DNA from 2 places in the Azohydromonas sp. genome. Region 2 is predicted to be linked to the other one. Evidence: predicted binding sites of a transcription regulator. Region 2 holds the regulator's gene; the other holds the start of a gene.
The links. The regulator FliA, encoded in region 2, starts transcription of late flagellar genes. The targets are predictions, from matches to a motif close to CTAAAGTTTNNNNNNNNNNNGCCGNTA.
Positions count from the first base shown of each region.

Region 1: the regulator FliA is predicted to act here: its motif matches at 5,193-5,219, upstream of motA (flagellar motor stator protein MotA).

Region 1 covers NZ_DAOKZA010000001.1:112,882-128,531, forward strand. Annotated here, with positions in the region: gene fliD (flagellar filament capping protein FliD) at 1-49, opposite strand, end outside; gene PKC53_RS00505 (flagellin) at 169-978, opposite strand; gene PKC53_RS00510 (flagellin) at 1,281-2,105, opposite strand; gene PKC53_RS00515 (glycosyltransferase family 2 protein) at 2,580-3,683, shown strand; gene flhD (flagellar transcriptional regulator FlhD) at 4,022-4,345, shown strand; gene flhC (flagellar transcriptional regulator FlhC) at 4,410-4,979, shown strand; gene motA (flagellar motor stator protein MotA) at 5,250-6,110, shown strand; gene motB (flagellar motor protein MotB) at 6,257-7,192, shown strand; gene cheY (chemotaxis response regulator CheY) at 7,216-7,614, shown strand; gene PKC53_RS00545 (protein phosphatase CheZ) at 7,632-8,264, shown strand; gene ppc (phosphoenolpyruvate carboxylase) at 8,676-11,477, opposite strand; gene hemC (hydroxymethylbilane synthase) at 11,569-12,504, shown strand; gene PKC53_RS00560 (uroporphyrinogen-III synthase) at 12,509-13,288, shown strand; gene PKC53_RS00565 (2OG-Fe(II) oxygenase) at 13,323-14,168, shown strand; gene PKC53_RS00570 (MgtC/SapB family protein) at 14,185-15,459, opposite strand; gene PKC53_RS00575 (MBL fold metallo-hydrolase) at 15,456-15,650, opposite strand, start outside.
Region 2 covers NZ_DAOKZA010000031.1:31,660-47,309, reverse strand. Annotated here, with positions in the region: gene PKC53_RS12495 (glutathione S-transferase family protein) at 1-275, opposite strand, end outside; gene argH (argininosuccinate lyase) at 456-1,859, opposite strand; gene PKC53_RS12485 (histidine kinase) at 2,019-3,110, shown strand; gene PKC53_RS12480 (LytTR family DNA-binding domain-containing protein) at 3,130-3,885, shown strand; gene aroQ (type II 3-dehydroquinate dehydratase) at 3,904-4,338, opposite strand; gene flhB (flagellar biosynthesis protein FlhB) at 4,444-5,616, shown strand; gene flhA (flagellar biosynthesis protein FlhA) at 5,625-7,709, shown strand; gene flhF (flagellar biosynthesis protein FlhF) at 7,706-9,292, shown strand; gene PKC53_RS12455 (flagellar biosynthesis protein) at 9,306-10,103, shown strand; gene PKC53_RS12450 (RNA polymerase sigma factor FliA) at 10,124-10,837, shown strand; gene PKC53_RS12445 (methyl-accepting chemotaxis protein) at 10,860-12,224, shown strand; gene PKC53_RS12440 (transglutaminase family protein) at 12,270-12,935, shown strand; gene PKC53_RS12435 (CoA pyrophosphatase) at 12,948-13,610, shown strand; gene PKC53_RS12430 (hypothetical protein) at 13,686-14,087, opposite strand; gene flgM (flagellar biosynthesis anti-sigma factor FlgM) at 14,156-14,455, opposite strand; gene flgA (flagellar basal body P-ring formation chaperone FlgA) at 14,598-15,326, opposite strand; gene flgB (flagellar basal body rod protein FlgB) at 15,466-15,650, shown strand, end outside.

The DNA.
Region 1 (15,650 bases), on a different contig from region 2:
ACTTCACGTCGAGGCCGCTGCCGACGCCGGGTGCGGAGATCGTGGCCATCGAGAAGGCTCCTGCGCGGTGAAATGGTGATCACCCCGCGGCGCGGCCGGGCCAGGCGCGGGGTGAGATGATTTCGGCAGTGGCCGGCGCGCCTTGAGCGCGCCGCGCGGTCGGCGCGGTCAGCGCTGCAGCAGCGCCAGCACCTGCTGCGGCAGCTGATTCGCCTGCGCGACCATCGCGGTGCCCGCCTGCTGCAGGATCTGCGCGCGCGAAAGGTTCGCCGTCTCGGCGGCGAAGTCGGCGTCCATGATGCGCCCGCGGGCAGCGGCCTGGTTCTCGGCCGCGATCTGCAGGCTGGCGATGACCGCTTCGAAGCGGTTCTGCGCCGCACCGTACAGCGCGCGGGAACCGTTGAAGTCGTCGAGCGCGGCATCGATCGTGGCCAGCTGGGCGCTGGCGCTGGCCTGCGTCAGGATGTCGCCGGCGGCGAAGGTGCCGCTCAGGTCGGTGGTGGTGATCGTGACGACCTCGCCGGCGTTGGCCCCGACCTGGAAGTCCTGACCGCCGCTGACGGTCAGGATCGTCTGACCGTTGAACTGGGTCGTGGTGATCGTACGGTCGATCTCGAGCGCGAGCTGCTGGTACTCGGCGTCGAGGTTCTGCAGGTCGCCCGTGCTGTTCGTCGCGTTGGCGGCCTGCACCGCGAGTTCGCGCATGCGCTGCAGCATGTCGCCGATCTTGCCCAGGGCGCCTTCGGCGGTCTGCGCCAGCGAGATGCCGTCGTTGGCGTTGCGGATCGCGACGTTCATGCCGCGCACCTGCGCGTTCATGCGCTCGGCGATCGCGAGGCCCGCGGCGTCGTCCTTCGCGCTGTTGACGCGCAGTCCCGACGACAGGCGCTGCATCGACGTCGCCAGCGACGTCTGCGACGTCGACAGGTTGCGCTGGGCGTTCAGCGACATGATGTTCGTGTTGATGGTCTGCGGCATGCTTCACTCCGAGAGGTTCGCCGGACTCGACCATCGGGCAGGGCTGCGACGATGCGGCGCCGCGTCCCACCGGTGGCCACCGATGGCAGGCTCCGGACGTGGGGAGCCTGTGGTGGCGGATTCTTCAGCGGTGCCGGCCGGTGCGATGCGACGAACACCGGGGTCTTCGACGGCCAGATCGCGCCGTCGGCCGATGCACCCGGCACGCAAAGGAAAACGGGAGCCGTCGATGACGGCTCCCGTTCGCGGGCCATCGGGCGGCGACGCCGCCCCGTTCGCCGGGGCGGCGGCACACGCCGAGATCAGCGCAGCAGCGACAGCACGCTCTGCGGCAGCTGGTTGGCCTGCGCGATCATCGCGGTGCCCGCCTGCTGCAGGATCTGCGCGCGCGACAGGTTCGCCGTCTCCGACGCGAAGTCGGCGTCCATGATGCGGCCGCGCGCGGCGGCCTGGTTCTCGGCCGAGATCTGCAGGGTCGAGATGATCGACTCGAAGCGGTTCTGTGCCGCGCCGTAGAGGGCACGCTCGCCGTTGACAGCCGTAAGCGCGGCGTCGATGTCCGTCAGCGCGTCATTCGCGTTGGCGACGGAGTCGACCCCGCCGGTGGTCACGTCGGTGATCGCGGTGGCGCCCGCCATGTTGGTGGTGGTGATGGTCACCGTTTCGCCATTGTTGGCGCCGACCTGGAAGGCCATGGCACCAGCACCCGTGGAGAGAATGGCGATGCCGTTGAACTGCGTGCTCGTCAGCGTGCGGCCGATCTCGGCCGCCAGCTCGGTGTATTCCGCGTCGAGATTGGTGCGGTCGTCAGTGCCATTCGTCGCATTGGCCGACTGCACCGCGAGTTCGCGCATGCGCTGCAGCATGTCACCGACCTTGCCGAGCGCGCCTTCGGCGGTCTGCGCCAGCGAGATGCCGTCGTTGGCGTTGCGGATCGCGACGTTCATGCCGCGGACCTGCGCGTTCATGCGCTCGGCGATCGCCAGGCCGGCCGAGTCGTCCTTCGCGCTGTTGACGCGAAGACCCGACGACAGACGCTGCATCGACGTGGCGAGCGAGGATTGCGTGGCGCCGGTGTTGCGCTGCGCGTTCAGGGAGATGACGTTGGTGTTGATCGTCAGTGCCATTTGAGCAAACTCCTTTTACGGTTAGACGTGCCCGGCTCCGGTGCCGGCTTGCACCTGGCGTTGCGGCACCCGCCGCACGCCAACTACAACCCCGCAACGGCCGGCGGCCGCGTCGGGATGCCCGACGTCGGAGGGCGAGGCGCGGCGGGATTCGACTCCCGCCACTCCTTGACCGTCCAACCGGACCACGTACCCGAAGGCTCGAGTGCGTTGGTCCGGATATCGGAGGGGTTTCCCGCGTTCTTTAGCGGATTTTTTCCGGTCCTGTCGTGGCAGGTGTCTCTCTGCGTTCGCGCGTCGCGCGGCGGTGTCGCGCCGGGACCTGCGGGCGGGAACCCGCCATTTCGGTCACCGTGGCCGCGCCTTGAGCGTGCGAACGCATCGGTGATTTGCACGCCGCAGGGGCGCTTGTTCCGCGGACAGCCCGGCCGAAGGTGACCGTCCAATCCCAGTTCGTCAATCTCGCGCACTCCCATGGCTCGCCAACGCGTCTCGCTCGTCGTCATCGCTCGCAACGAAGCGCCCCGAATCGCGCGCTTGCTGCGCAGCGTCGCGTCATGGGTCGACTCGATGCTGGTGCTCGACACCGGCTCGGCCGACGACACCGCGGCCGTCGCACGGACCTGCGGCGCGCGCGTCGAGCACTTCGACTGGTGCGACGACTTCGCCGCCGCTCGCAACGTCGCGCTGGACGCGGCCGCAGCCGACTGGCACCTGGTGCTCGACGCCGATGAATGGTTGATCGACGGAGGCCCGGCACTGCGCGCGTTGGCATGCACACCGCCTCGCTTTGTCGGACGCGTGCATCTGGAGGACCGCTTCTACGATGGGCAGTGGCGCATCGCGCACAGCCACATCAGTCGCGTGCTGCCCGGACGGGTGCGCTACCGCGGTCGGGTGCACGAGCAGCCCAATCACGGTCTGCCGCAACGGCGCCTCCCGGTGCGGGTCGGTCACGACGGCTACGGACCGGGCGAGCTGGCACGCAAGCGCGGTCGCAACCGTGCACTGCTGCACGCGGAACTCGCCGCGCGCAGCGACGACCCTTACCTCTGGTACCAGTTGGGCAAGGATCACGGTGTCTACGAAGAGCACCACGCTGCCAGCGACTGCTTCGCGCGGGCATTGCAGCTGGCCCGCGTCGATGAACCTTGGCGCTTCGACCTGGTGGCGCGCTGCCTGTACTCGATGAAGTGCTGCGCGCGCCACGAGGCCGCGACCGCGCTCGCCGAGGCCGAGTTGGAGCGCTGTGCCGAATCGCCCGACTTCTTCTTCGCGGTCGGTGACCTGCTGCTCGATCGCGCCGCGCAGGACCCGCGGCAGGGCGAGGCCCTGCTGCCGCTGATCGAGGCGGCGTGGACGCGGTGCCTGGAGATCGGCGAGCGTCCCGAACTGCACGGCGCGGTATCCGGGCGCGGCAGCCACCTCGCGGCCCACAACCTTGCCGTGCTGTACGACACCCTTGGACAGTCGCAGCGCGCGGCGGACATGCGCCGCTTGCGCTTCGCGCCCAGCGTGCCGCCGTGCCATCACGACGTTGAGGGTGCCCGGCGATCGGCCGTCGCGCACGTGGGCTGATCGGTCGACACCCCCGCCCCGCACTCGCCTGCGCCTCGCCGCGGCCGTGCTGGCGCCTGGCGCGAGCGGCTTGCGACAGTCGTGGGTCGGAGTGCCTGCCCGGTGGACGCCGGGTGTCGCCTCCGCATCGGTCGACGCTGGCGGCCTGTGGACCGCGCCGTCCTTGGCGGGGCACCCGTGCCGGTCGGCCGCCGGAGGATGTAGGAATTTCTCCGACAAGCCCCGCAGACAAACCGGGACTCAAGCCACCGAACTGCCCTGATAACCGCACCCAGTTCGCGCTTCTACAGTTCGTTGCACACCGTCACCGAAACCCACCGCGAACCAAGGAGCCACCGATGAACGCCGACCAGATCCTCGCCGAGATCCGCGAAGCCAACCTGTCGTACCTGATGCTGGCGCAGAGCCTGATCCGCGGCGACCGCGAGCAGGCGCTGTTCCGCCTCGGCGTGTCGGAGGACACCGCGACGATGATCGCCGCGCTGACCCCGGCGCAGATGATGAAGATCGCCTCGGGCAACACGCTGCTGTGCCGCTTCCGCATGGACGACGACCTGGTGTGGAGCCTGCTGACCAGCCACGGCAAGGGCGCGGCCAACGAGAGCGTCAGCCGCCTGCACGCGTCGATCCTGATGGCCGGGCGCCATCAAGAGGCGGCCTGAGGCGGCCCGAGGCTGCGCGCGCACCGCGACACCGACACACGCACACGCACAGGAGGGAGAACCCATGGCCCGCAACAAGAGCATCCTCACCGAGGCGCGCCAGATCGAGCGCGCGGTCACGCTGATCCACCTCGGCGCGCGGCTGCAGGTGCTCGAGTCCGAGACCGACCTCAGCTACGAGCGCCTGCTGCGCCTGTACAAGGAGGTCGCTGGCAAGAGCCCGAGCAAGGGCCAGCTGCCGTTCTCCACCGACTGGTTCATGACCTGGCAGCCGAACATCCACGCCAGCCTGTTCCTGAACATCCACGAGTACCTGAACAAGGCCGCGGCGCTCGACGAGATCGACGTCGTCATCAAGGCCTACCAGCTGTACCTCGAGCAGACGCAGTCGCAGGGCCTCGAGCCGCTGCTGTCGGTCACGCGCGCCTGGCGGCTGGTGAAGTTCGTCGACAACGGCATGCTGACGATGACCCGGTGCCGCAAATGCGGCGGGCACTTCGTGACGCACCCGCACGAGATCGCCAAGCACTACGTGTGCGGGCTGTGCAACCCGCCGGCGCGCGCCGGCAAGGGCCGCGCCAGCGGGGCGCTGCACCTGGGCCCGGCCGGCGAACGCACCGGCGCGGTGCACTGACGCGATCGCGGCGCGGCGTGGGGGGCGGGGGGCTCAAGCCCGCCGCGCGCGTGCCGATACCGGACACGAAGGGGTCGCCCCCCGGCTTTAATTGCCCGTCTCCCCCTGGCACAGCCCTCTGTGCTTTTCGCGGGGGGTCGCCATCGGCCCGCCGCTTTTTCGTCGGCGCCACCGCCTGCGCGCCGCGCGAGAAGCGCGGACATCGGGGCCTGATTCAAGTCGTTTCGGGCGGCGCCGATAACGGGCGCAAACCTCCGCAGCGCCACAAGCATGTTCGTCATCATCGGCTGGGTCGTCGCCCTGGCTGCCGTGTTCGGTGTCTTCATCGCGCACGGCGGCAACATCGGCGTCGTCATGGCGGCGCTGCCGTTCGAGATGGCGGCCATCGGCGGCGCCGCGCTCGGCGCGTTCATCGCCACCAACCCGCCGAAGGTGCTCAAGGCCACGGCGCGCGGGCTGGGGCTGTGCTTCAAGGGCAGCAAGTACACCAAGGCGCGTTACATGGAGCTGATGGCGCTGCTGTACGACATCCTGCAGAAGGCGCGCAAGGAAGGGCTGATGTCGATCGAGAACGACGTCGAGCAGCCCGAGAGCTCGCCGATCTTCCAGAAGTACCCCAACGTCGGCGGCGACCACCACGTGGTCGAGTTCGTCACCGACTACCTGCGCATGATGGTCTCGGGCAACCTCAACGCGCACGAGATCGAGTCGCTGATGGACAGCGAGATGGAGACCCACCACCACGAGTCGCACGCCGCGGTGGCCGCGCTGCAGCGGCTGGCCGGCGGCCTGCCGGCGTTCGGCATCGTCGCCGCGGTGCTCGGCGTGGTCAACACGATGGGCTCGGTCGGCCAGCCGCCGGCGGTGCTCGGCGCGATGATCGGCTCGGCGCTGGTGGGCACCTTCCTCGGCATCCTGCTGGCCTACGCCTTCGCCGAGCCGCTGGCCGGGCTGCTCGAGCAGAAGCTCGACGAGCAGTCCAAGGAGCTGCACTGCATCAAGACCACGCTGCTGGCCAGCATGCAGGGCTACGCGCCGCAGGTGGCGGTCGAGTTCGGGCGCAAGGTGCTGTACTCGACCGAGCGGCCGAGCTTCGTCGAACTGGAAAGCCACGTGAAGGGGAAGAAGTGAGGCCCCCCCCCGAAGCGGCTTCGGCGCCTCCCCCCCAGGGGGGCGCCGCCGGCGGACCGGCGAAGCCGGATCCGCGGCGGCCGCTTGAACGTGCCGCTCGCGCCTTCGGCGCTTGCGGCCACTCCACCGATACGCAGGGGTGAGCCGTGGCGGGGGATGCCAAGAAGCTGCAGCCGATCATCATCAAGCGCGTGCGCAAGGGCGGGCACGGCCACCATGGCGGCGCGTGGAAGATCGCCTACGCCGACTTCGTCACCGCGATGATGGCGTTCTTCCTGCTGATGTGGCTGCTGGGCAGCACCACCGAGGGCGACCGCAAGGGCATCGCCGACTACTTCAGCTCGCCGCTGAAGATCGCGCTGCTGTCGTCGGGCTCCGGGTCGGGCGACGCGTCGCACGTGATCAAGGGCGGCGGCCAGGACCTGACGCGCACCACCGGCCAGGTCAAGCGCGGCGAGATCGCCGCGCCGCGCGCCACCGTCAACCTGCAGGCGCTGAAGGAGGAGCAGCAGCGCGCCGAGCGCGCGCGGCTCGAGGAGCTGAAGCACAAGGTCGAGCGCCAGATCGCCGCGCACCCGCGCCTCGAGGCGCTGGCCGCGCAGATTCGCCTGGACATGACGCGCGACGGGCTGCGCATCCAGATCGTCGACGAGCACAACCGCCCGATGTTCGCCAGCGGCAGCGCGGTGGTGCAGCCGTACATGCGCGAGCTGCTGCGCGAGATCGGCACCGCGCTGGCCGAGGTGCCGAACCACCTCACGCTCGAGGGCCACACCGATGCCGCGCCGTTCGCCGGCGGCGAGCGCGGCTACAGCAACTGGGAGCTGTCGGCCGACCGCGCCAACGCGTCGCGCCGCGAGCTGGTCGCCGGCGGCCTGCCCGACGACCGCGTGCTGCGCGTCCAGGGGCTGGCCGCGAGCACGCCCTTCGTCGAAGCCGACCGCTTCCACGCGCAGAACCGGCGCATCAGCATCATCGTGATGAACCGCGACGCCGAGGACCGCTTCTTCCGCACCGCGCCCGAGGTGGCCGAGGCCCTCGGCGCGGCGCCCGCTTCGCCACCGCTTGCCGCATCCCGCTGAGGCCCTGCCCCGAGAGAACCCCCATGAGCAACCCGACCGACCTGAAGTTCCTGATCGTCGACGACTTCTCCACGATGCGGCGCATCATCCGCGGCCTGCTCAAGGAGATGGGCTGCCACCACGCCGACGAGGCCGAGGACGGCGCGATCGCGCTGAACATGCTGCGCGCGCAGAAGTTCGACTTCGTCGTCAGCGACATCAACATGCCGAACATGAACGGCTTCGAGCTGCTCAAGGCGATCAAGGCCGACGACGAACTGAAGCACCTGCCGGTGCTGATGGTCACCGCCGAGGCGCGCAAGGAGGACATCGTGCTCGCCGCGCAGAGCGGCGCGGCCGGCTACATCGTCAAGCCCTTCACCAAGGCCACGCTCGAGGAGAAGGTGCACAAGATCATGCAGAAGCTGGCGGCCACCGCCTGAACGACGGAGACGCGACGATGAAGATGGACGACCTCTCCGTGCTCGCACCGCAGATGGCCGCGCAGGCCTCGCCCGAGATCTTCCAGCAGCTCGGCGCGATCACGCGCCAGCTGCACGACACGCTGCAGCAGCTCGGCGTGATGCCCAAGCTGCAGCAGGCCGCCGACGGCCTGCCCGACGCGCGCAGCCGGCTGAACTACATCGCCAACAAGACCGCCGACGCGGCCAACAAGGTGCTCAACTCGGTCGACCAGGCCAAGGCCGAGCACGGCCACATCAGCGAGCAGACGCGGCGCATCGCGCAGGCCATCACCGCCGATCCGGTGCGCGCGGTGGCCTCGGGCGCGGTGCTGAACTTCGTCGGCGACGTCGAGGCGGCCACTGCGCGCATCGACCGGCACCTGACCGACATCATGCTGGCGCAGGACTTCCACGACCTCACCGGCCAGGTGGTCGCCAAGGTCGTCGCGCTGGCCACCGACCTCGAGGACAGCCTGATCAAGCTGCTGGTGCAGGCGGCGCCGCCCGAGCAGGCGCAGAAGGTCGAGGCCGCGGTGCTCAGCGGCCCCGTCGTCGACCCCGAGGGCCGCACCGACGTCGTGAAGAACCAGAGCGAGGTCGACGACCTGCTGGCCAGCCTGGGGTTCTGAACGCTCTGCCGCCGCGGGCCGCCCGCCGACTGTGCTGTCCGCCGCCGTTGATGCGCGATCGGGCCGCCGGGGCGCCCTGTTGCGCTCATGTCCCCCGGCGCCCGCCTTCGGCAGGTGCCTCCTCCTTGACTTCGCTCCACAGGGCCCCCCGGCGACCCGATCGTTGAGCCGTGGCGCACTGGGTCGCTCGCAGGCCACGACGGTGGACCACCAAGGTCGGTGGGTGGCTGCCGCAGCGAAGTGAAGGAGGAGGCGTCGACCGCAGGTCGGCGCCGGGGGACATGAGCGGAGGCAGCCACCCGCCGGCCTTGGCACGCGACTGTCGCAGTACGCGCTCCAACCATGCCATGACCGCACCCACCGAGCCCGGTCCGCTCGGCCGAGCGGGCGGCGCCGGAGGCGCCCTGCGCCTCAGCCCGTGTTGCGCAGCGCCGCTGCGATGCCGTTGATCGAGATGTGGATGCCGCGCTGCAGCCGGTCGGTGGCCGCCTCGGCGTCGCTGCGCCGGCGGAAGCGCCGCATCAGCTCGACCTGCAGGTGGTTCAGCGGGTCGATGTACGGGCGGCGGTGGTCGAGCGAGCGCGCCAGCGCCGGGTTGCCGGCCAGCCGTTCGCGCTCGCCGGTGATCAGCGCCAGCGCCTCGTGCGCGCGCAGCCACTCGGCCTCGATCGCCGCGAAGATGCGCCGGCCCAGCCGCCGGTCGTCGACCAGTTCGACGTAGCGCCGCGCGATGCGCAGGTCGGTCTTGGCCAGCACCATGTCCAGGTTCGACAGCAGCGCGCGGAAGAACGGCCAGCGTCGGTGCATGCGCTGCAGCAGCGCCAGGCGAATGCGCCGGCGCGCCGCGTCGGTGCCGAGGAACGCCTCGACCGCGGCGCCGAATCCGCACCAGCCCGGCAGCGCGACGCGGCACTGGCCCCAGCTGAAGCTCCACGGGATCGCGCGCAGGTCGGCGATCGAGGGCGACACCCGGCCGTCCTTCGGGCGCGACGCCGGGCGCGAGCCGAGGTTCAGTTCGGCGATCTCGCGGATCGGCGTGGCCGCGAAGAAATAGTCGGCGAAGCCGGGCGTGTCGTACACCAGCGCGCGGTAGGCCCGGTGGCTGGCCTCGCTGAGCTCGGCGGCCGCGTCGAGGAAGGCCTTCGGCGCGCTCTTCGTCGGGTGCAACAGCGTCGCCTCGAGCGTCGCGGCGACCAGCGTCTCGAGGTTGCGGCGGCCGATCTCGGGGTTCGCGTACTTGCTGTTGATCACCTCGCCCTGCTCGGTAAGGCGGATCTGCGCGTCGACCGTGCCCGGCGGCTGTGCCAGGATCGCCTCGTAGCTGGGGCCGCCGCCGCGCCCGACGGTGCCGCCGCGGCCGTGGAACAGGCGCAGCCGCACGCCGCGCAGCTCGCCGTCGGCGGCGAACAGCGCCGCCAGCGCGACCTCGGCGCGGTACAGCTCCCAGTTGCTCGTGAAGAAGCCGCCGTCCTTGTTGCTGTCGCTGTAGCCGAGCATCACCTCCTGCTCGCCGCCGCTGCGCTCGACCATCGCGCGCACGCCCGGCAGCGCGAAGAAGGCGCGCATGATCGGCTCGGCGCGGCGCAGGTCGCCGATGGTCTCGAACAGCGGCACGACGATCAGGTCGCTGACGGCGGCGTCGTTCAGCGTGCCGCGCACCAGCCCGGTCTCCTTGAGCAGCAGCAGTTCGAGCAGGTCGCTGACGTCCTCGGTGTGGCTGATGATGCAGTGGCGCAGCGCCGCGGGGCCGTGGCGCCGGCGCGCCTCGAGCGCGGCGTCGAACACCGCCAGCTCACGCTGCGCGAGCGACGAGTAGGCATGGCCGACGACGCGCACCGGCCGCGCGTCGTCGAGCAGCGCGAGCAGCCGCGCGCGCTTGCCGGCCTCGTCGAGCGCCGCGTAGTCGGCTTCGAGCCGCGCGGCGGCGAGCAACTCGGCGACGACCGCCTCGTGGCGGTCCGAGCTCTGGCGCAGGTCCAGCGTCGCGAGGTGGAAGCCGAACACCTGCACCGCGCGCCGCAGCGGCGCCAGCCGCGGCGCCACCAGCGCCGCCGCCTGGTGGCGGCGCAGCGACGTCTCGATGACACGCAGGTCGGCGAGGAACTCGTCGGCGGTGGCGTAAGGGTCCTGCGGCGCCACCGCGTGGCGCAGCGCCTCGGTGCCGGTCAGCGCGTGCAGCGTCGCCGCCAGCCGCGCGTAGATGCCGGTCAGCGCGCGGCGGTACGGCTCGTCGGCGCGGTGCGGGTTGCGGTCGGGGCTGCGTTCGGCCAGCGCGGCCATCTCGGGCGTCACCGGCGCGAGCAGCTGCGACAGCGACAGCTCGGCGCCGAGCTCGTGCACCTCGGTCAGATAGAAGCGCAGCGCCACCTCGGCCTGGCGCGCGAGCGCGGTGCGCAGCGTGCCGGCGTCGACGTGGGGGTTGCCGTCGCGGTCGCCGCCGATCCAGTGCCCCATGCGCAGGAAGCTGGCCACCGGGTGGCCGGGCAGCGCGCGCTCGAGCTCGGCGTACAGGCGCGGGATCTGGCGCAGGAAGGTCGCCGGGTAGTAGCTCAGCGCGTTCTCGATCTCGTCGTCCACCGTCAGCCTGGCGTGGCGCAGCATGCGGGTGAGCCACAGCTGGGTCACGCGCGCGCGCAGCAGCGCCTCGTTGTCGGCGCGTTCGGCATCGGTGGCCAGCGCGTCGCGGCGTGCGACGAGTTCGGCGACATCGCGCTCGGCGTCGAGGATGCTCTTGCGCTGCACCTCGGTGGGATGCGCGGTGAGCACCGGCGAGACGTGCGCGCGTTCGAGCACGCGCGCGACGTCGGCGGCGCGCACGCCGGCGCGCGCCAGGCGCTCGAAGCACGCCGCGAGCGAGCCGGCCTGCAGGTCGCCGCGCGCGGCGCGCAACGTGCGCCGGCGCACATGGTGGCGGTCCTCGGCGATGTTGGCCAGGTGGCTGAAGTAGCTGAACGCGCGCACCACGCTGACCGCCTGTTCGACCGACAGGTTCTTCAGCAGCCGGTCGAGCGCCCTGCCGGCGGCGGCGTCGCGCTTGAGCCGGTACGCCACCGACAGCTGGCGGATGCGCTCGACGAGCGCGAAGGCCTCGGCGCCTTCCTGCTCGCGGATGACGTCGCCGAGGATGCGCCCGAGCAGGCGGATGTCGTCCATCAGCGGGCGGTTCTTCGCCGCGGCGTCGTCGCGGCGGCGGGAAGCGGTGGGGCGCGGCATGGCGGGGGCGGGGGTCGGACGGCCGATGCTACCGGGCGCGGCGCCGCGCCGCTGCGCGGCGGCCGCGCGCGGCCCGACCATAATCCGCCGCATGAGCCAGACCCCCGTGATCATCGCCACGCGCGAGAGCCGCCTCGCGCTGTGGCAGGCCGAGCACGTGCGCGCGCTGCTGCGCGAGCGCCTCGGCGTCGGCGTCGAGCTGCTGGGCATGACCACGCGCGGCGACCAGATCCTCGACCGCACGCTGTCGAAGGTGGGCGGCAAGGGACTGTTCGTCAAGGAGCTCGAGACCGCGCTCGAGGACGGCCGCGCGCACCTGGCGGTGCACTCGCTGAAGGACGTGCCGATGGCGCTGCCCGAGGGCTTCGTGCTCGCTGCGGTGCTCGAGCGCGAGGACCCGCGCGACGCCTTCGTCAGCGCCCGCTTCGAGTCGCTCGATGCGCTGCCCGCCGGTGCGGTGGTCGGCACGTCGAGCCTGCGCCGCGAGGTGCAGCTGCGCGTGCTGCGCCCCGACCTGCGCATCGAGCCGCTGCGTGGCAACCTCGACACGCGGCTGCGCAAGCTCGACGAAGGCGGCTACGACGCGATCGTGCTCGCTGCGGCCGGGCTCGTGCGCCTCGGCCTCGCGTCGCGCATCCGTGCGCGCTTCGGGCCCGAGCGGATGCTGCCCGCGGCCGGGCAGGGTGCGCTGGGCATCGAGCTGCGCGAGGACGCGCTGGCGCTGCGCGAGCGCGTCGCGACGCTCACGCACGCGCCGACCTGGCTGGCCACGCACGCCGAGCGTGCGGTATCGCGCACGCTCGGCGGCAGTTGCAGCGTGCCGCTGGCGGCGCACGCGCGCTTCGACGGCGCGCTGCTGCGCCTGGACGCGCTGCTCGGCGACGCCCACCGCGCCGGCCGTGCGCTGCTGCGCGTGCAGGTCGAGTCGCCGGTGGCCGACACCGCGCAGGCCGAGGCGCTGGGCGAGCAGGCGGCCCACGCGCTGCTGGTGCAAGGCGCGGGCGACTACCTCGCCGCGGCCGACTGACGCCGTGCCGACGACGCGCGTGGTCGTCACGCGGCCGCAGCCGCAGGCCGACGAGTGGGCGCAGCGCCTGCGCGCCGCGGGCTTCGATGCCGTCGCGCTGCCGCTGCTGGGCATCGAGGCCGCCGACGACCCGGCACCGGTCGACGCGGCGTGGCGCGCGCTGGCCGGCGCCGATGCGCCGGCGATGCTGGTGTTCGTCAGCCCGAACGCGGTCGAGCGGTTCTTCGCGCGGTGCCCCGCGGGCGCCACCTGGCCGGCGCGCGTCACGGCGGCGGCGCCCGGGCCCGGCACGGCGCAGGTGCTGCTCGCGCGCGGCGTGCCGCCGGCGTGCCTCGTGCAGCCGGCGGCCGACGCGCCGCAGTTCGACTCCGAGGCGCTGTGGGCGCGGCTGCGCGAGCGCGACTGGCGCGGCGCGCACGTGCTGATCGTGCGCGGCGACGGCGGGCGCGACTGGCTGTGCGAGACGCTGCGCGCCGCCGGCGCCGACGTGGACTTCGTGCAGGCCTACCAGCGCGGCGCGCCGCAGCCCACGGTCGCCGAGCGCGCGCTGCTCGCGCAGGCGCTGGCCGCCCCGGGCGGGCACCTGTGGCTGTTCAGCAGTTCCGAGGCGGTGGGCCGCCTGCGCGCGCTCGCGCCGCACGCGGCGTGGCGTGGCGCGACGGCGCTGTGCTCGCACCCGCGCATCGCCGAGGCGGCACGCGCGCTCGGCGTGGGCCGCGTGCACGAGGTGCGGCCGGCCTTCGACGCGGTCGTGGGCGTGCTTCGCGAGGTGGCGCGCGGTTGAGCCGCGCCGCGCGCGCGTTGGCGACAATCGCGCGATGGACCCGACCCGACAGGCGATCACCCCCGAGCTGCGGCGCTGGATCGTCGAGCAGGCGCGCGCCGGACAGCCGCCCGACGGCGTGCTCGCGGCGATGCGTGCCAGCGGCTGGCACGAGGACGTCGCGATCGCGGCGATCGAGCAGGCGCTGCAGGACTTTCTGCAGGAGCAGGGCATCGCCGCACCGGTGCCGGTGCCCGCGCCCGAACTGGAAGGCTCGCCGTCGGTGGTGCGCGCCGGCGACCGCGACGTGCAGGTGCTGCTGCAGATGGCGCTGCCGCGCGTGGTGGTGTTCGGCGCGCTGCTGAGCGCGGCCGAGTGCGAGCAGCTGATCGAGCTGGCGCGCCCGCGGCTGGCGCGCTCGCAGACGGTGCAGCAGGCCACCGGCGGCAGCGAGGTCAACGCCGCGCGCACCAGCCGCGGCATGTTCTTCCAGCGCGGCGAGAACGAGGTCGTCGCGCGCATCGAGCGGCGCATCGCCGCGCTGCTGCACTGGCCGCTGGACCACGGCGAGGGGCTGCAGGTGCTGCACTACGGCCCCGGCGCCGAATACCAGCCGCACCACGACTACTTCGACCCGGCGCAGCCGGGAACGCCGACCATCCTCAGGCGTGGTGGCCAGCGCGTGGGCACCGTGGTGATGTACCTGAACACGCCGGCCCGCGGCGGCGGCACGACCTTTCCCGACGTCGGGCTCGAGGTCGGCGCGGTGCGCGGCAATGCGGTGTTCTTCAGCTACGGCCGCGCGCACCCGGTGACGAAGACGCTGCACGGCGGCGCGCCGGTGGTCGAGGGCGAGAAGTGGGTCGCGACGAAGTGGCTGCGCGAGGGCGTGTTCACCTGACGGCGCGCCGACACGTTCAGGTCGACGTCGCGACCGCGCGCGCGCCGACCGCCGCCAGCCACGACAGCGCCAGCGCGGTGGCCACCGGCCACGCGTAGCGCCAGCCGCCGGCGGCCCAGGCGACGACGCTGCGCACCGCGGTGTTGGTGCCGATCGCCGCGAGGATCGCCAGCGTGGCGGTGTCGACGCCGAGCCGGCCGTCGCGCACCAGCGCGCCGAGCGCGACGATGCCCGACTGTGCGTCGGCCAGCCCCGACAGCGCGCTGCCGGCCAGCGCACCGGCGTCGCCGAAACGCGACTGCGCCGCGCTGACGAGCATCGTCACCGCGGTCAGCAGCAGCGCGACGACGGCGGCTTCGCGCACGCGCAATGGCCCGTCGGTGCCTGCGCGCGGCGCCGGCGCACCGGGGTCGGCCGAGCCGCGGCGCGCCAGCAGCGCGGCGGTCGCGGCGGCGGCGAGCGCACCGGCGGTCGCGACGGGCCAGAAGGACGCGGCGGCGACCGGCGCCACCGCAGCGAGCATCAGCGCCGCCTGCACCCAGGTCGCGGCGCTCGACATCACCGCGCCGCCCTGCGCGAGCGCGGTGACCGCCGGCGCGCGCCGCGCCTGCGCGCCCATCGACGCGACGGTCGCGGTGCTGGAGACGAAGCCCGACGCGAAGCCCGACAGCAGCAGCCCGCGCCGCGCGCCGAGCAGGCGCAGCGCGACGTGGCCGGCCGCCTGCAGCAGCAGGATCAGCAGCATCAGCGCCGCCAGCGTGTGGGCGCGCAGACCGGCCAGCCAGGGCAGAGGCTCGCGCGGCAGCAGCGGCAGCACGACCAGCGCCAGCGCCGCGAGCAGCAGCAGGTCGTGCAGCTCGGCTTCGCTGAGCAGCCGCGTGGCGAAGCGGTGCAGGCGGCTGCGCGCGGCCAGCAGCACCGCCAGCGCCACCGACGCGCCGGCGGCCAGCGCCGGCTGCGGCAGCGCCAGCACGCCGATCGCATAGGTCACCACCAGCGCCAACTCGGTGGTCATGCCCGGGTCGTTCGAGTGCGAGCGCGCGTAGGCGATGGCCACCAGCACGACCACCGCGAGCGCGCCGATGGCCACCAGCCATCCCGGCCGGCCGCCGTCGGCCACGTGCGCCAGCGCGCCGCCCAGCGCGGCGACGGCGAAGGTGCGGATGCCCGCGGCGTGGCGCTGCGCGCCGCGGCCCTTGCGCCGCTCGCGCTCGATTCCGACGAGCAGGCCGGCGCCCAGCGCCACCGCCAGCCCGAGCGCGACCTCGGTCGCGGACGCCGCGGCGTTCACACCTCGAAGCGCCCGCCGTGCGGCGGCACGCGCACGCGCCAGCGCAGCTCGTCCTGGATGCGCAGGCGCAGCGCGTCGGCCGCGGCGGCCTCGCCGTGCACGACGAAGGTCTGGCGCGGCGGCGCGTCGAAGCCGCGCAGCCAGTGCATCACGCCGTCGGCGTCGGCGTGGCCGGAGAACACCTCGAGCTG
Region 2 (15,650 bases):
CGCGCCAGCGCGGCCTCGCGCCGGTCGGCAGGCCACAGCGGCGGCTGCGACACCTGGCGGTCGAGGAACGCGCAGATCTGCGTGCTGTCGGCGATGCGCTGGCCGTCCCAGTCGAGCACCGGCAGCTTGCCGCTGGGGTGGAGCCTAGCGGCCTTGGGCGCCTGCAGGCCGTTGTACTCGACAGTGCGGTACCCGATGCCTTTCAGGCGCAGCACCTTGCGCACCTTGCGGCAGTACGGCGAGATGTCCCACTGGTGCAGCACGACGTCGGGCATGGCGTTTTCCCTCGTGGTCTGGGTCAACGAGCAGTGTCGGCGCCGGCCCGCTCGCGCAGGCGGCGCTCGAGCATCTTGCCAGGGTCCTCACGCGGCAGCGGGTGGTGGAACCCTTCGAGCCCGTTGCCGCGGTCGCACCCGGCCCGCCGGGCTGGACCGCACCCGGGTGCAGGCCCGGGGTCAGCCGCCGAGCCGTTGCCGGTGCCGCGCCACCTGCGCGCGCACCTGTGCCGGCGCCGTGCCGCCGAGCACCGCGCGCGCATCCATCGAGCCGCGCAGCGACAACACGTCGAACACGTCGGCGTCGATCGACGGGTGGAAGGCGCGCAGCTCGTCGAGCGTGAGCGCCGCGAGGTCCACGCCGCGCCCGCTGGCCGTCTTCACCGCGTGCGCGACGGTCTCGTGCGCGTCGCGGAACGGCAGGCCCCTTTTGACCAGGTAGTCGGCGAGGTCGGTGGCGGTGGCGTAGCCGCGCTGCGCGGCGAGCGCCATCGCGTCGGGGCGCACCTGCAGGCCGGCCAGCATCTCGACGAAGATGCGCAGCGTGTCGCGCAGCGTATCGACGGTGTCGAACAGCGGCTCCTTGTCCTCCTGGTTGTCCTTGTTGTAGGCCAGCGGCTGGCCCTTCATCAGCGTGATCAGGCCCATCAGGTGGCCGACCACGCGGCCGGTCTTGCCGCGCGCCAGCTCGGGCACGTCGGGGTTCTTCTTCTGCGGCATGATCGAACTGCCGGTGCAGAAGCGGTCGGGCAGCGCGACGAAGCCGAACGGCTGGCTCATCCACAGCACCAGTTCCTCGCTGAGCCGGCTGACGTGCACCATCGCCAGGCTCGCCGCGGCGGTGAACTCGATCGCGAAGTCGCGGTCGCTGACCGCGTCCAGGCTGTTGTGGCAGATGCCGTCCATGCCCAACTCGCGCGCGACGCGTTCGCGGTCGAGCGGGTAGCTGGTGCCGGCCAGCGCCGCGGCGCCCAGCGGCAGCCGGTTGACGCGCTTTCGCACGTCGTCCAGCCGCTCGACGTCGCGCGCGAACATCTCGACGTAGGCCAGCAGGTGGTGGCCGAAGCTCACCGGCTGCGCCACCTGCAGGTGCGTGAAGCCGGGCATCACCACCTCGGCGTGGCGCTCGGCCTGGTCGACGAGCACGCGCTGCAGCTGCGCGAGCAGCCCGCGCAGGGTGTCGATCTCGTCGCGCAGCCACAGCCGGATGTCGGTGGCCACCTGGTCGTTGCGGCTGCGCCCGGTGTGCAGCCGCTTGCCGGCGTCGCCGACGAGCGCCGTCAGCCGCGCCTCGATGTTCAGGTGCACGTCCTCGAGCTCGAGCTTCCACTCGAACGTGCCGGCCTCGATCTCCTGCGCGATCTGCGCCATGCCGCGCTCGATGTCGGCCAGGTCCTGCGCGCCGACGACGCCCTGCGCGGCCAGCATGCGCGCGTGCGCCAGGCTGCCGGCGATGTCGGCGCGCCACAGCCGGCGGTCGAAGCCGACGCTGGCGGTGTAGCGCTGCACGAGTTCGTCGACCGGCTCGGTGAACAGCGCGGACCAGGCTTCGGACTTGTGGGCGAGCGGGTCGTGGGAGGCCATGGCGGGTGGGGGAAGGCGGGCGGGGCGATCGCCGGGTTTGCGGGCGGTGGCGCCGTCTGTTGCTGCCGCTGCGACGCTCGCGCAGCGCCGACAATGACGGGGGCCGCGATTCTATCGACCGGGCGCCGTGCCGCCGGCACCGCGCCCCGCGGCTTGCCGATGCCCGCGCCACCACCACCCCCGTCCTCGCTGCCGCCGCCGGTCTGGCCCGACGCGTCGTCGGCGTGGGCCGACGCGACGCGCTCCGACGCACCCGTCGCCGGGCCGGCACGCGCGCCGGCGGCCGAGCCCGAGTACTGCCACCCGGCGCTGGCGCTGCGCGCGGTGGTCGGCGTGCAGGCGGTGCTGATGCTCGGCGCGGCGCTGCAGGCGCCGACCTGGGCGCTGGTGCTGGCGCAGCTCGGACCGCTGCTGACCGCCGGCCTGACGGGCACGCTGCTGTGGCTCGTGGCGATGTGCGCGCTGCGCGCGCCGCTGCGGCGCGTCGCACGCGCGACGCGCCTGGGCCTCGGGCTGCTGCTGGCGGCGGCGATCGCGCCGCTGGCCTGCGCGCCGCTGGTCGCGCTGGACCTGCTGGCGTGGAGCGCACCGCGTGGGCTGGCGGTGCCGCTGCTCGGCGCGGCACTGGCGGCGCCGGCGCTGGGCTGGCTCGAGGCGCGTGCGCAAGCACGCCAGCCTGCCGACGCGTCGGCGCGGCTGGCCGAGCTGCAGTCGCGCATCCGCCCGCACTTCCTGTTCAACGCGCTGAACACCGCGATCGCGCTGGTGCGCGTCGAGCCGGCGCGCGCCGAGGGTGTGCTCGAGGACCTCGCCGAGCTGTTCCGCGTCGCGCTGGCCGAGCCGCGCGCGGCGATGCGACTGGCCGACGAGATCGAGCTCGCGCGTCGCTACCTGGCGATCGAGCAGCTGCGCTTCGGCGAGCGACTGCGCGTCGAGTGGCAGCTCGACGCCGCCGCCGGCGCGGCGCTGATGCCGCCGCTGGTGCTGCAGCCGCTGGTCGAGAACGCGGTGCGGCACGGCATCGAGACCGCGCCGGCCGGCGGCACGATCCGCGTGGCCACGCGCGCGCGCCGCGGCCAGGCCGAGGTCGTGATCGACAACACCGTCGCCGGTGGCGCGCCGAACCCGGGACACGGCATCGCGCTGGCCAATGTGCGTGAAAGACTTCGCCTGATGCACGACGTCGGCGCGCAGTTCGACGCACGCCGCGACGGCGCACGCTATCGTGTGCGCATCACCGTCCCGCTGTGAGTGCTGTGCCTGATCGCCGATGCGTGCGCTGCGTGTGCTGATCGTCGACGACGAGCCGCTGGCGCGCATGCGCCTGGCGGCGCTGGTGGCCGAGTGCGACGACCCGCGCTGCCAGGTGGCCGGTGAGGCCGGCGACCCGGCCAGCGCGCTGGCCTGGCTGGCCGCGCACGAGGCCGACGTCGTGCTGCTCGACGTGCAGATGCCCGGCGCCAGCGGGCTGCAGCTGGCACGCCGGCTGCGCGAGGACCCGGCCTTCGCCGGGCGCGGCGGTGCGATCGTGTTCGTCACCGCGCACGCCGAACACGCGCTGCAGGCCTTCGAGCTCGAGGCCACCGACTACCTGACCAAGCCGGTGCGCGGCGAGCGGCTGCAGCAGTCGCTCAGGCGCGTCGCGCAGCGCCTGCCGGACGACGCCGACGCCGCCGGCGTGGTCATCGTCAACGACCGCGGGCGCGTGCTGCGCGTGCCGCTGGCCGAGGTGCTGTACCTGAAGGCCGAACTGAAGTACGTGACGCTGCGCACCGCCGAGCACACGCACCTGCTCGACGAGTCGCTGACCGAGCTCGAGCCGCGGCTGGCCGGGCGTTTCATCCGCGTGCACCGCAACGCGCTGGTCGCGCGCCAGGCGGTGCGTGCACTCGAACGCCGCGCCAGCGGTGACGACGAAGGCGGCGAGGGCTGGGCCGTGCGCGTCGCGCCGGTCGACGAGTGGCTCGCGGTGTCGCGCCGCCAGCTGCCGGCGGTGCGCGAGGCACTGGGCGCCGACGCGCTGTAGCCGTCGCGGCGCCCGCGTTCAGCCGCGCGCGCGCCCGACGACGAACTGCAGCGCGGCGCGGTAGCCGAACACGCCCAGGCCGGCGATCACGCCCTCGGCGATGCCGCTGAGGTACGAGTGGTGCCGGAACGGCTCGCGCCGGTGCACGTTGCTGACGTGCACCTCGACGAACGGGATCGCGACGCCGGCCAGCGCGTCGCGCAGCGCGACGCTGGTGTGCGTGAGGCCGCCGGGGTTGATGACGATCCAGTCGGCATGCCCACGCGCGGCGTGGATGCGGTCGATCAGCGCGCCCTCGTGGTTGCTCTGGAAACACTCGAGTGACACGCCGGCGGCCGCGGCGTCGGCGGCGAGCACCGCCTCGACGTCGGCCAGCGTGGTGCTGCCGTACAGCTGCGGCTCGCGCGTACCGAGCAGGTTCAGGTTGGGGCCGTTGAGCACGAGCACGTTCATGGCGCAAGTATGGCCGACGCCGCGGGGCGCGAACACGGCCGTTAAAGCGGCGTTTATCGGGCTCAAGTCGGCGCCCCCGGAGGGCAACATGGCTGCCGAACCGCCATGTCCGACGAGTCGTCCTCCCAGAACAAGACCCTGCCCGCGACCCCGCGCAAGCTGCGCAAGGCGCGCGAGCAGGGGCAGGTCGCGCGTTCGCGGGACCTCGGGCACTTCGCGGCGATCGCCGGCGGCGGCGCCGCGCTGGTGGCTGCCGCGCCGCTGGTCACCGGCTGGCTGCGCCAGCTGATGGCCGAGGGCTTGCGGCTCGAGCCGAGGCACCTGGCCGACCCGTCGCAGATGATCGAGCAGCTCGCGCGGGCGACCCTGCACTGGGCCTGGGTCGTGCTGCCGCTGGGCGCCCTGGTGATCGCGCTGGCCGCGGCCGCCGCGGCGCTGGCCGGCGGCTGGAACTTCACGCTGCAGCCGCTGGCGCCGAAGTTCGGCAAGCTCGACCCGATCGCCGGGCTGGGCCGGGTGTTCTCGAAGCACCAGCTGACCGAGACCCTGAAGGCCAGCGTGCTGGCGCTGGTGCTCGGCGGCGTCGGCGCCTGGTACCTGCAGGCGCACCTGGGCGACCTGCAGCAGGTGCTCGCGCTGCCGCTGCCGGCGGCGGTCGGGCAGGCGGGTGCGACCGTGCAGGGCGGGATCGCGCTGCTGGCGCTGGCACTGGCCGCGTTCGCGCTGGTCGACGTGCCGCTGCAGCGCCATCAGCTGCGCGAGCGGCTGAAGATGAGCCACCAGGAGCTGCGGCAGGAACTCAAGGAGGTCGAGGGCAACCCCGAGGTCAAGGGCAAGCTGCGCGCGCGCATGCGCGAGATGTCGCGCACGCGCATGCTCACCGCGGTGCCCGGCGCCGACCTGGTGGTGATGAACCCGACGCACTACGCGGTGGCGCTGAAGTACGACGAGGGCTCGATGGGCGCGCCGCGTGTCGTCGCCAAGGGCACCGACTTGATGGCGCTGAAGATCCGCGACCTCGCGCGCGAGTCGCGCGTGCCGGTGCTTCAGGCGCCGCCGCTGGCGCGTGCGCTGTACGCGCACACCGAGGTCGACCGCGAGATTCCGGCGGCGCTGTTCGCCGCGGTTGCGCAGGTGCTGGCGCACGTGTACCGGCTGCGCGCGCGGGTCGGCCGCGGCGGCGTCGGCGACATCGACGCGTCGGCGCTGCCGCCGCTGCCGGTGCCGCCCGAACTCGACCCGCAGCATGGCCGCGCGGCGGCGGGGGGTGAGGCGTGAACGCGCTGGTGCAGCAGGTGCAGGGGCTGCTCGGCGCGCGCGAGGCCACCGCGACGGCGGTGAAGACGCTGCTGGCGCCGCTGTTCATCGTGCTCGTGCTGGCGATGATGGTGCTGCCGCTGCCGCCGTTCCTGCTCGACCTGCTGTTCACGTTCAACATCGCGCTGGCGCTGGTGGTGATGCTGGTCGCGGCGCACATGGTCCGGCCGCTGGACTTCGCCGCGTTCCCGGCGGTGCTGCTGCTGACCACGCTGCTGCGGCTGAGCCTGAACGTCGCCTCGACGCGCGTCGTGTTGATGGAAGGCCACACCGGCACCGGCGCCGCCGGCAAGGTCATCGAGAGCTTCGGCCACTTCCTGATCGGCGGCAACTTCGCGGTCGGCCTGATCGTGTTCGCGATCCTGGTGGTCATCAACTTCATCGTCGTCACCAAGGGTGCCGAGCGCATCGCCGAGGTCGGCGCGCGCTTCACGCTCGACGCGATGCCCGGCAAGCAGATGGCCATCGACGCCGACCTCAACGCCGGGCTGATCGACGAGAAGGAGGCCAAGCGCCGCCGCGCCGAGGTCGGCGAGGAGGCCGAGTTCTTCGGCTCGATGGACGGCGCGAGCAAGTTCGTGCGCGGCGACGCGATCGCCGGGCTGCTGATCCTGGTCATCAACGTCGTCGGCGGGCTGATCATCGGCATCGCGCAGCACGGCCTGTCGGCCGGCGACGCGGCGAACAACTACGTGCTGCTGGCGGTCGGCGACGCGCTGGTCGCGCAGGTGCCGGCGCTGCTGATCTCGGTGGCCGCGGCGATGGTCGTCACGCGCGTCGGCAAGGGGCAGGACCTGGGCACGCAGATCCGCGCGCAGGTGTTCGACTCGCCGAAGGCACTGGCGCTGTCGGCCGGCATCGTCGGTGCACTGGGGCTGATCCCGGGCATGCCCAACCTGGTGTTCCTGCTGCTCGGCGGTGCGCTGGGCGCGGCGGCGTGGGCATTGCACCGGCGCGCGCAGCAGGCGCGGCTGCAGCCCGCGCCGGCCGTCACCGAGGTCGCGCCGGCGAACGCAGAGGCCAGCTGGGACGACCTGGTGCCGGTGGACACGCTCGGCCTGGAGGTCGGCTACCGGCTCATCGCGCTGGTCGACAAGACACGCGCCGGCGACCTGCTCGCGCGCATCAAGGGCGTGCGCAAGAAGTTCGCGCAGGACGTCGGCTTCCTGCCGCCGCCGGTGCACATCCGCGACAACCTCGACCTCAAGCCCAGCGTGTACCGCGTGACGCTGCGTGGTGCGGTGGTCGGCGAGGGCGAGGCCTACCCCGGCATGCTGCTGGCGATCAACCCTGGCGGGGCGACGCAGAAACTGCCCGGCACCGCGACCACCGACCCGGCGTTCGGGCTGCCCGCGGTGTGGATCGAGGAGCGCCACCGCGAGCAGGCCCAAATGGCCGGGTTCACCGTCGTTGATTGCTCGACCGTCATCGCGACCCACCTCTCACACTTGATGCAGGTCCACGCCGCCCGGCTGCTCGGGCGCGTGGAGACGCAGGCGCTGGTCGACCACGTGACGAAGCTGGCGCCCAAGCTGATCGAAGACGTGATCCCCAAGATGGTCGGAATCGCCACGCTGCAGAAGGTGCTGCAACTGCTGCTCGAGGAAGGGGTGCACATCCGCGACCTGCGCTCGATCGTCGAGTGCCTGGCCGAACACGCGCCGACGGTGACCGACGCGCACGAGCTGGCGCGGCGCGTGCGCATCCACCTGTCGCCGGCGATCGTGCAGCAGATCTACGGCCCGGTGAAGGAGCTCGACGTGATCGCGCTCGACCCCGAACTCGAGCGCCTGGTGACGCAGGCGCTGAACTCGCCGCACGGCGCCGCGCTCGACCCCGGCATCGCCGACACGCTGGCGCGCAGCGCCGCCGACACCTCGCGCCAGCAGGAGGACCTGGGCGTGCCCGCCTGCCTGCTGGTGCCCGACGCGATCCGCGCACCGATGGCACAGCTGCTGCGCCGCGCCGCGCCGCGGCTGAAGGTGCTCGGCCACAGCGAGATCCCTGACACCCACACGATCCGTATCGGCTCGATCATCGGAGGCACCGCATGAACGTCAAGCGCTTCACCGCCCGCACCTCGCGCGAGGCCCTGCACGCGGTGCGGCAGGCCTTCGGCGAACACGCCGTGGTGCTGTCGACCCGGCCCTGCGCCGACGGCGTCGAGGTGCTGGCGATGCCCAGCGACGGGTTGCAGCACATCGAACGCGTCGCGCAGACCGCCCCGAAGGCGCAGCCGGCGCCGACGCCCGAGCGGCTCGAGGCGCGCGCCGCCGCGGCCCTGCACCGCGGCGAGCGCGTCGAACCGAGGCTCGACCTCGAGCGCGACTTCGCGCCGACGCAAAGCCCCGAGCCCGATGCCGAGCTCGACACCGACGTCGGCCGCGACGTCGAACGCCTGTCGATGAGCACGCTGTCGTTCCAGGACTACGTGCGCGAGCGCATGCTCAAGCGCCGCCAGGCGGCGCTGGCGCCGAAGCCGCGCGCCGCCGCCGCGGCCGATCCGGTGCCCGCGGCCGCCGTGCCACCGACCGCGCCGCAGGCGACCGTCGCCCCGGTCGTCGCGCCGATGCCGGCCACCGAGGTGCGTGCCACCGACGCCGCGTCGCCGCGCCAGGCGCAGCGCGCGCCGGTGCTGCACGAGGAGATCCGCGTCGATCCCGGCTTCGGCGTCGACACCGGCGCGTCGCGGCGCGACCAGGCCGAGATGATGAACGAGCTGCGCGCGATGAAGGGGCTGATCGAGCAGCGCTTCGGCGCGCTGGCATTCATGGAGAAGCTGCAGCGCAGCCCGGCGCAGGCCACGCTCAGCCAGCGCCTGCTCGACGCCGGTTTCTCGCCGGCGCTGATCCGCAAGCTCGGCGAGGCGCTGCCCGCCGACATCGCCGACCCGGTGGCCTGGGCCGCCGGCGTGCTGGAGCGCAACCTCGCCGCCGCCGAGCAGGAACCGCCGGTCGAGGACCTCGGCGGCGTGTTCGCGCTGATCGGCTCGACCGGCGTCGGCAAGACCACGACCACCGCGAAGATCGCGGCCGCCTTCGCCACGCGCCACGGCGCCGCGCACCTGGGGCTGATCACGCTCGACGCCTACCGCGTCGCCGCGCACGAGCAACTGCGCACCTACGGGCGCATCCTCGGCGTGCCGGTGCACACGGCGCACGACCGCGCGTCGCTCGAGGACCTGCTCGACCTGCTGAGCGCGAAGAAGATGGTGCTGATCGACACCGCCGGCATGGCGCAGCGCGACAGCCGCACGCGCGAGCTGCTCGACATGCTGCAGCACCGCAGCGTGCAGAAGCTGCTGGTGGTCAACGCCGCCGCGCAGGGCGAGACGATCGACGACGTGATGCTGTCGTGGCGCGCCAGCGCCTGCCGCGGCGCGGTGCTCAGCAAGATCGACGAGGCGGTCAAGCTCGGGCCGGCGCTCGACGCGCTGATCCGCCACAAGCTGCACCTGCTCGGCGTGGCCAACGGCCAGCGCGTGCCCGAGGACTGGCACCGCCTGTCGTCGCAGGCGCTGGTGCAGCGCGCGCTGCGCGCACAGCCGCCCGGTGCCTGGCAGATGGACCGCGACGACGTCAGCCTGGTGTTCGCCGCACTGCCCGCGGCCGCCGCACCGGCCGCGCTGCACGCCTGAGCGCCGGGTCGTGATGCTCGACTTCTACGCCTCGCGCCCCGCGCCGCTGGACCAGGCCGACGGCCTGCGGCGACTGTTCGCCGGGCCGCGCATCGGCCACGTCGCGCTGGTGGCCAACGCGCGTGTGCCGTTCGCCGGCGTGCTGCTCGAGCGGCTGACCGCGGCCTTCACGGCGCTGGGTCGCCGCACGCTGGTCGTCGACGCCGCCGACACCTCGCCGGCGCCGCACGAGCTCAGCCGGCTCGACCTGGGCGCGTGCGTGGAGGCGCTGTCGCCCGAGGTCTCGTACCTGGCCGCCCGCGGGCTGCCGTTGCGCCACGTCGACACGCGCGGCAGCGCCGCGCGGCTGCTCGACGCGCTGGCCCACGCCGCGCCGCGCGCCGACGTGATCGTCGTGCACGCCGGCGCGGGCGACCTGGCGCGGCTGTTCATGCGCCGCCCGGTGCGCCCGGTGCTGATGGCCGCCGACCACCCGGCCAGCGTCACCGACGCCTACGCCAGCCTGAAGCGGCTGGCGCTGCGCCACGGGCTGATGAGCTTCGACCTGTTGCTCGCGGTGTCGGCGAGTTCGCCGCGGCGCGAGCGCATCGCGCCCCAGCTCGCCGGCTGTGCCGACCGCTTCCTCGGCGCCGCGCTGCACGACTGGGCCGCGGTCGACCCGGCCGGCGACCCCGCCGAGGCACCCGACGCGGCGCTGCTGCGGGTGGCACGCGCTCTGCTGGAGCCGGTCGACGACCGCCCGCACGCGCCGGTGCCCGTGCACGCCACCCTCGCGACCCCGACGCCGGCGCACGCGCCGGCCTGGAACTGACGATCCCCGGAGCCCGACCGATGTACACCGCCAAAGGCCGACTCGACCACAGCCACCTGCTCAAGCAGTACAGCCCGCTGGTGCGCCGCCTGGCGCACCAGATGATCGCCAAGCTGCCGGCCAACGTCGAGATCGACGACCTGATCCAGGTCGGCATGATCGGGCTGAACGACGCGCTCGGCCGCTTCGACGCCGCGCAGGGCGTGCAGTTCGAGACCTTCGCGACGCAGCGCATCCGCGGCGCGATGCTCGACGAGCTGCGCGGCAGCGACTGGATGAGCCGCGGCAACCGCCGCCAGCAGCGCAGCATCGAGACCGCGGTGCACAAGCTCGAGCAGAAGCTCGGCCGCGCGCCCAACGAGAGCGAGATCGCCGCCGAGATGGGGCTGAGCCTGGGCGAGTACCAGGAACTGCTGGGCAAGGTGCGCGGCACGCAGCTCGTCTACCTCGAGGACATGAGCGGCGACGACGGCGACGACAGCTACCTCGACCGCCATGTCGCCGACGAGGACGCCAACCCGATGGGACTGCTGCAGGACCGGCGCATGCGCGAGGCGCTGGTCGCGGCGATCAAGAACCTGCCCGAGCGCGAGCAGTTCGTGATGAGCATGTACTACGAGCAGGACATGAACCTCAAGGAGATCGCCGCGGTGCTCGGCGTGACCGAGAGCCGCGTGTGCCAGCTGCACAGCCAGAGCATCGCGCGGCTGCGCGCGAAGCTGCGCGACTGGTGACCCGAACCCCGAGGAGACCGAGATGCTGACCCTGTTCCGCCGCGGCGCCGCAGCCGCCGCGATCCCGGCGAGCGAACCCGACCCCGCGCCACCCGGCGTCGACGCCGAGGCGCTGGTGCGCCGCCTGGCCAGCGAGACGGCGCACCTCGGGCGCGAGGCCGCCGAGGTGCGCGGCGTCATCGACGACACGCAGAAGGTGTCGACGCGGCTGGCGCAGTCGGCGCAGGTGCTGGCGCGCCGGCTCGACGAGGTGGCGCAGGTGCAGCAGGCGATCGGCGCGCACACCGAGCAGGGCGTGGCCGCGGTGGCCGCCGCGCGCGACGCGGTGCAGGCCGTCGGCGGCGAGGTCGGCGGCATCGTCGACACGCTGCGCGAAGTCTCGGGCGCCGCCGGCGAGATCACGCAGATCGCGTTGCAGACGCGGCTGGTGGCGTTCAACGCCAGCGTCGAGGCCAAACGCGCCGGCGAGGCCGGCCGCGGCTTCGGCGTCGTCGCCGACGCGGTGAAGGACCTGGCGGCCAAGGTCGAGCAGTCGTCGAAGCACATCATGGACACCGTCGGCCGGCTCGACGGGCGCATCGCCGCGCTGGCGCGCGAGATCCAGTCGCGTGCCGAAGGAGCGGGCGGGAAGGACGTCGGCGCGGTGCACCGCGCGCTGGCGCAGGTCGACGACGGCGTCGCGCGCATCGCCGACGCGGCGCGGCGCAGCCGCGAGGTCACCGCCGAGGTCAACCGCAGCATGGGCGAGATCGAGGCCGACATGCGGCGCAGCGCGCAGGCGCTGGACAGCGCGCTCGGGCGCAGCGAGTCGTTCCTCAAGGTCAGCGAGTCGCTGATCGAGATGGTCGCCCACGCCGGCGTCGAGACCGAGGACACGCCGTACATCCGTGCCGCGCAGCAGGCCGCGGCGCAGATCTCGCAGCTGCTCGACGACGCGCTGCGCAGCGGCGCCATCGGCGTGCCCGGGCTGTTCGACGAGACCTACGTGCCGATCCCCGGCACGGACCCGCAGCAGCACATGACGCGCTTCGTCGCCCTCGCCGAGCGGCTGTTCCCGCAGGTGCAGGAGAAGCTGCTGCGCCTGTCCGACAAGGTGGTGTTCGGCATCGCCGTCGACCGCAACGGCTACATCCCCTGCCACAACCAGAAGTACAACCAGCCGCAGCGCGCCGGCGACACGCTGTGGAACGCCGCGAACAGCCGCGGGCGGCGCATCTTCAACGACCGCACCGGGCTGGCCAGCGCGCGCAACCAGCGCCCGTTCCTGTTGCAGACCTACCGCCGCGACATGGGCGGGGGCAACTTCGTGGTCATGAAGGAGGCCGCGGCGCCGATCACCGTCGACGGCCGCCACTGGGGCGGGTTGCGGCTGGCCTTCAAGTTCTGATCCGGCGCAGCCGCGCCGGCCGCGGCGCCGGTTAAGCTTGCGCGCATGGAACCGACCGCCGCCACGCTCGCCCCGACGCCGCTGATCGACAGCGACCACCCCGACGTCGTCGACTTCGCACGCCGCCACGCGGTGGGCGACGACGACCGCGAGCGCGCGGTCGCGTTGTACCTGGCGGTGCGCGACGGCTTCCGCTACGACCCGTACCGCATCGACCTGTCGGCCGACGGCATGCGCGCCAGCGGCGTGCTCGCGCGCGGCTACGGCTGGTGCGTGCCGAAGGCCGCACTGCTGGCCGCGGCGGCGCGCGCGGTGGGCATTGCGGCGCGGCTGGGTTATGCCGACGTGCGCAACCACCTCAGCACCGAACGGCTGCGCCGCCTGCTCGGCACCGACCTGTACATCTGGCACGGCTACACCGAGCTGTGGCTCGACGGCGCGTGGCGCAAGGCGACGCCGGCGTTCAACCTCGGGTTGTGCGAGCGCTTCGGCTTGCTGCCGCTCGAGTTCGACGGCGTCAGCGACTCGATCTACCACCCCTACGACCGCGCCGGCCAGCGCCACATGGAGTACGTGCACCAGCGCGGCAGCTTCGACGACATGCCGCTGGAGCGCATCGCCGCCGACATCGTCGCGACCTACCCGAACTGGGTCGCCGAGCCGGTGTCGGCGGACAGCTTCACCGCCGACGTCGAGCGCGAGAACGCGTGAACACCGGTCCGCATGCGCCGTGACGCGCGGCTGCGCGAGCGCGTGCGTGCGCGGCTGGCGGCGTTCGAGCGCCGGGCCCTGCCGCTCGACGACGGTCGCCACGGCGCCGCCGTCGCGCTGGCGATCACCGACGAAGGCCCAGGCGCCGGCCTGCCCGGGCTGCCGCTGCGCGACGGCTGGAGCCGCGACGCGGCGCTGCTGCTGACCCGACGCGGCCTGCAACTGCGCCGCCACGCCGGCCAGTGGGCGCTGCCGGGCGGGCGGCTCGACCCCGGCGAGACCGCCGAGCAGGCCGCGCTGCGCGAGCTGGCCGAGGAACTGCGGCTGGCGCTGTCGCCGCACGACGTACTCGGCCGGCTCGACGACATCGTCACGCGCTCGGGTTTCGTCGTCACGCCGGTGGTGGTGTGGGCCGGCGCGGCGCGCGCGATGCAGCCCGACCGCGTCGAGGTCGACAGCGTGCACCGCGTCGCGCTGCGCGAGCTGCTGCGCGCCGACGCGCCGCTGCTCGACGCGCTGCCCGGGCACGAGCACCCGGTGCTGCGCATGCCGCTGGGCGACAGCTGGGTCGCGGCGCCGACGGCGGCGATGCTGTACCAGTTCAGGGAGGTGGTGCTGCTGGGTCGCGCGACGCGCGTCGCGCACTTCGAGCAGCCCGAGTTCGCCTGGCGATGACCCGAAGCGCCCCCGCGGCGCCTTGGCTCCCCGCGTGGGGAGGGTGCCGCTCGGCGATGCGGGGTGGCCGGGGGTTCAGACCTGCGTGCTGCCGAGCCCGGCGCGCTCGCTGCTGCCGGCGGCGGCGTAGAGCCCGTGCGCGGCGGCGGGCATCAGCACGTCGATCGCGCGGTCGAGCGCGGCGGTGGCGCGCGCCAGCGACTCGCGCTGCGCGGCGACCTGGCCGCTGGTGTGCGCCAGCCGCTGGCGCAGCTCGGCGGGCACGCCGCCGCGGCGCGCGGCCTGCGCGAACAGCTGCACCGCGGCCGCGAGCGCGCGGTGCAGTTCGCCGGAGTGGCGCTCGATGTCGTCGCCGTGGCGTTCGCGCAGCGCCTCGCCGAGCCGCGCCAGGTGCTGCTCGACGCGCGCGAGCGCCGCCTCCAGGGCGGGATCGGCGGCGGGGGAAGGCGGGGCGGTCGGCGCGACGGTCGGCGGCATGGACGGCGGTGGCGGCAGCGGCCGCGGGCAAGTGGGACGAACGCGGCGGGGCGCCGCCGCGCGGGCGCTCAGTGCGACGAGCGGTCGAGCAACTCGCGCGCGTTGGCGATCAGCTTGTCGGCGATGGCTTCGGCGTTGACCTCGTAACGGCCGTCGCGGATCGCCTGCGCGATGCGCTGCACCTTCTCGGCGTCGAACTCGGCGTTGCCGTCGTGCACCAGCAGCGACGACGCCGCCGGCGACAGCGCGACCTGCGCGCTCGGCTCGTGCGCGGCGGTGGCCGGATGCGCCTGGGCCGGGGCCGCGGCGGCGCGGTCGCTGCCGGCAGGGGCGACGGGAACCTTGGGCTCGAGCGGGCCGATCTTCATCGTGAACTCCAGCAGTCGCAGCGACGCGACCTGTTCGACATGTCCGCACTATCGGTGTGCGCGGCGCCGACTTGAGGCCGATCGACGACCATTTTGCCGCCCTCCCGCGTTCGCGGGGCCCCGCCGCGGGCCAGCGTCGCGGTCAAAGCGCCACCTCGACCCGAGCCGGCGCCACCGGCACGCCGGTGACGATGCGGCCGCCGTCGGTGCGCACGCGCACGCGGCGGCCCTCGATGCCGGCGGCCATCGCCTGGCCCTGGCCGCTGACGCGGTAGCCGCGGCCGACGGCAACCAGTTGCACGACGTCGCCGGGGGCGAACCACTGGCGCGCGCGCAGGTCGGTGGCGCGAAGCGGGGCACCGGCGGCCAGCGGGCGCGCCAGCCGGCGGCCGAAGGCGCTGGGGTCGTCGGCGCCGAGCCCACCGTCGGCCAGGTCGACCTCGCCGCGTCGCAGGTGCTCGGGGCCGAGCGGCGTGCCGGCCGGCAGGTCGGCGGCGGCGCCCCAGCCGGGGGCCAGCACCTGCCCGGTCAGGGGCGGGTGCACCTGCCAGCGTTTGGGGCCGTCGACGCGGCGCAGCGCGCCGCGCATCGCCCCGCCGGTGGGCGCCGGCATCCGGGTGTCGATGCGCTGGCAAGGCGCCAGCCGCAGCCGCGGGTCGAGGCGCCCCACCTGGACCTGCACCCGTGCGTCCGGGGGCAGCGCCGGCAGCGCACGCGCGGCTTCGGCGGCGCGCGCACGCACCGCGTCGAGCACCGCGTCGTCGATCGGCGACGGATCGCCCGCCGCCAGCAGCGGCCACGCCAGCGCCAGCGCCGCCAGGCGGGCGCGGCGCAGCGGCACGGTCGGTGCGAGGCGGGCACGGAGTTCCACGCCGGCCAATGTAGGGCGCGATTCGCCGCGCAGCGCGCCGAATTGCGCCGTCGCAGCCGCGTTTATCGGGGCGATGGCCGCAGGGCCGCTGCCGAGAATGGCCCGCAGCTTCCACCTCCCCGGCGCGAGCCGTCCGACGATGATCCCGCGTTTCAGCCAGGTGCTCGATTTCCAGTCGCAGGCGCTGCTGCTGCGCGCCGAGCGCCAGCGCCTGATCGCCAGCAACATCGCCAATGCCGACACCCCGGGCTACCAGGCGCGCGAGATGGACTTCGCGCAGGCGCTGCGCGACGCCACCGCCGCCGGTGGCGCGGCCCCGGCGAC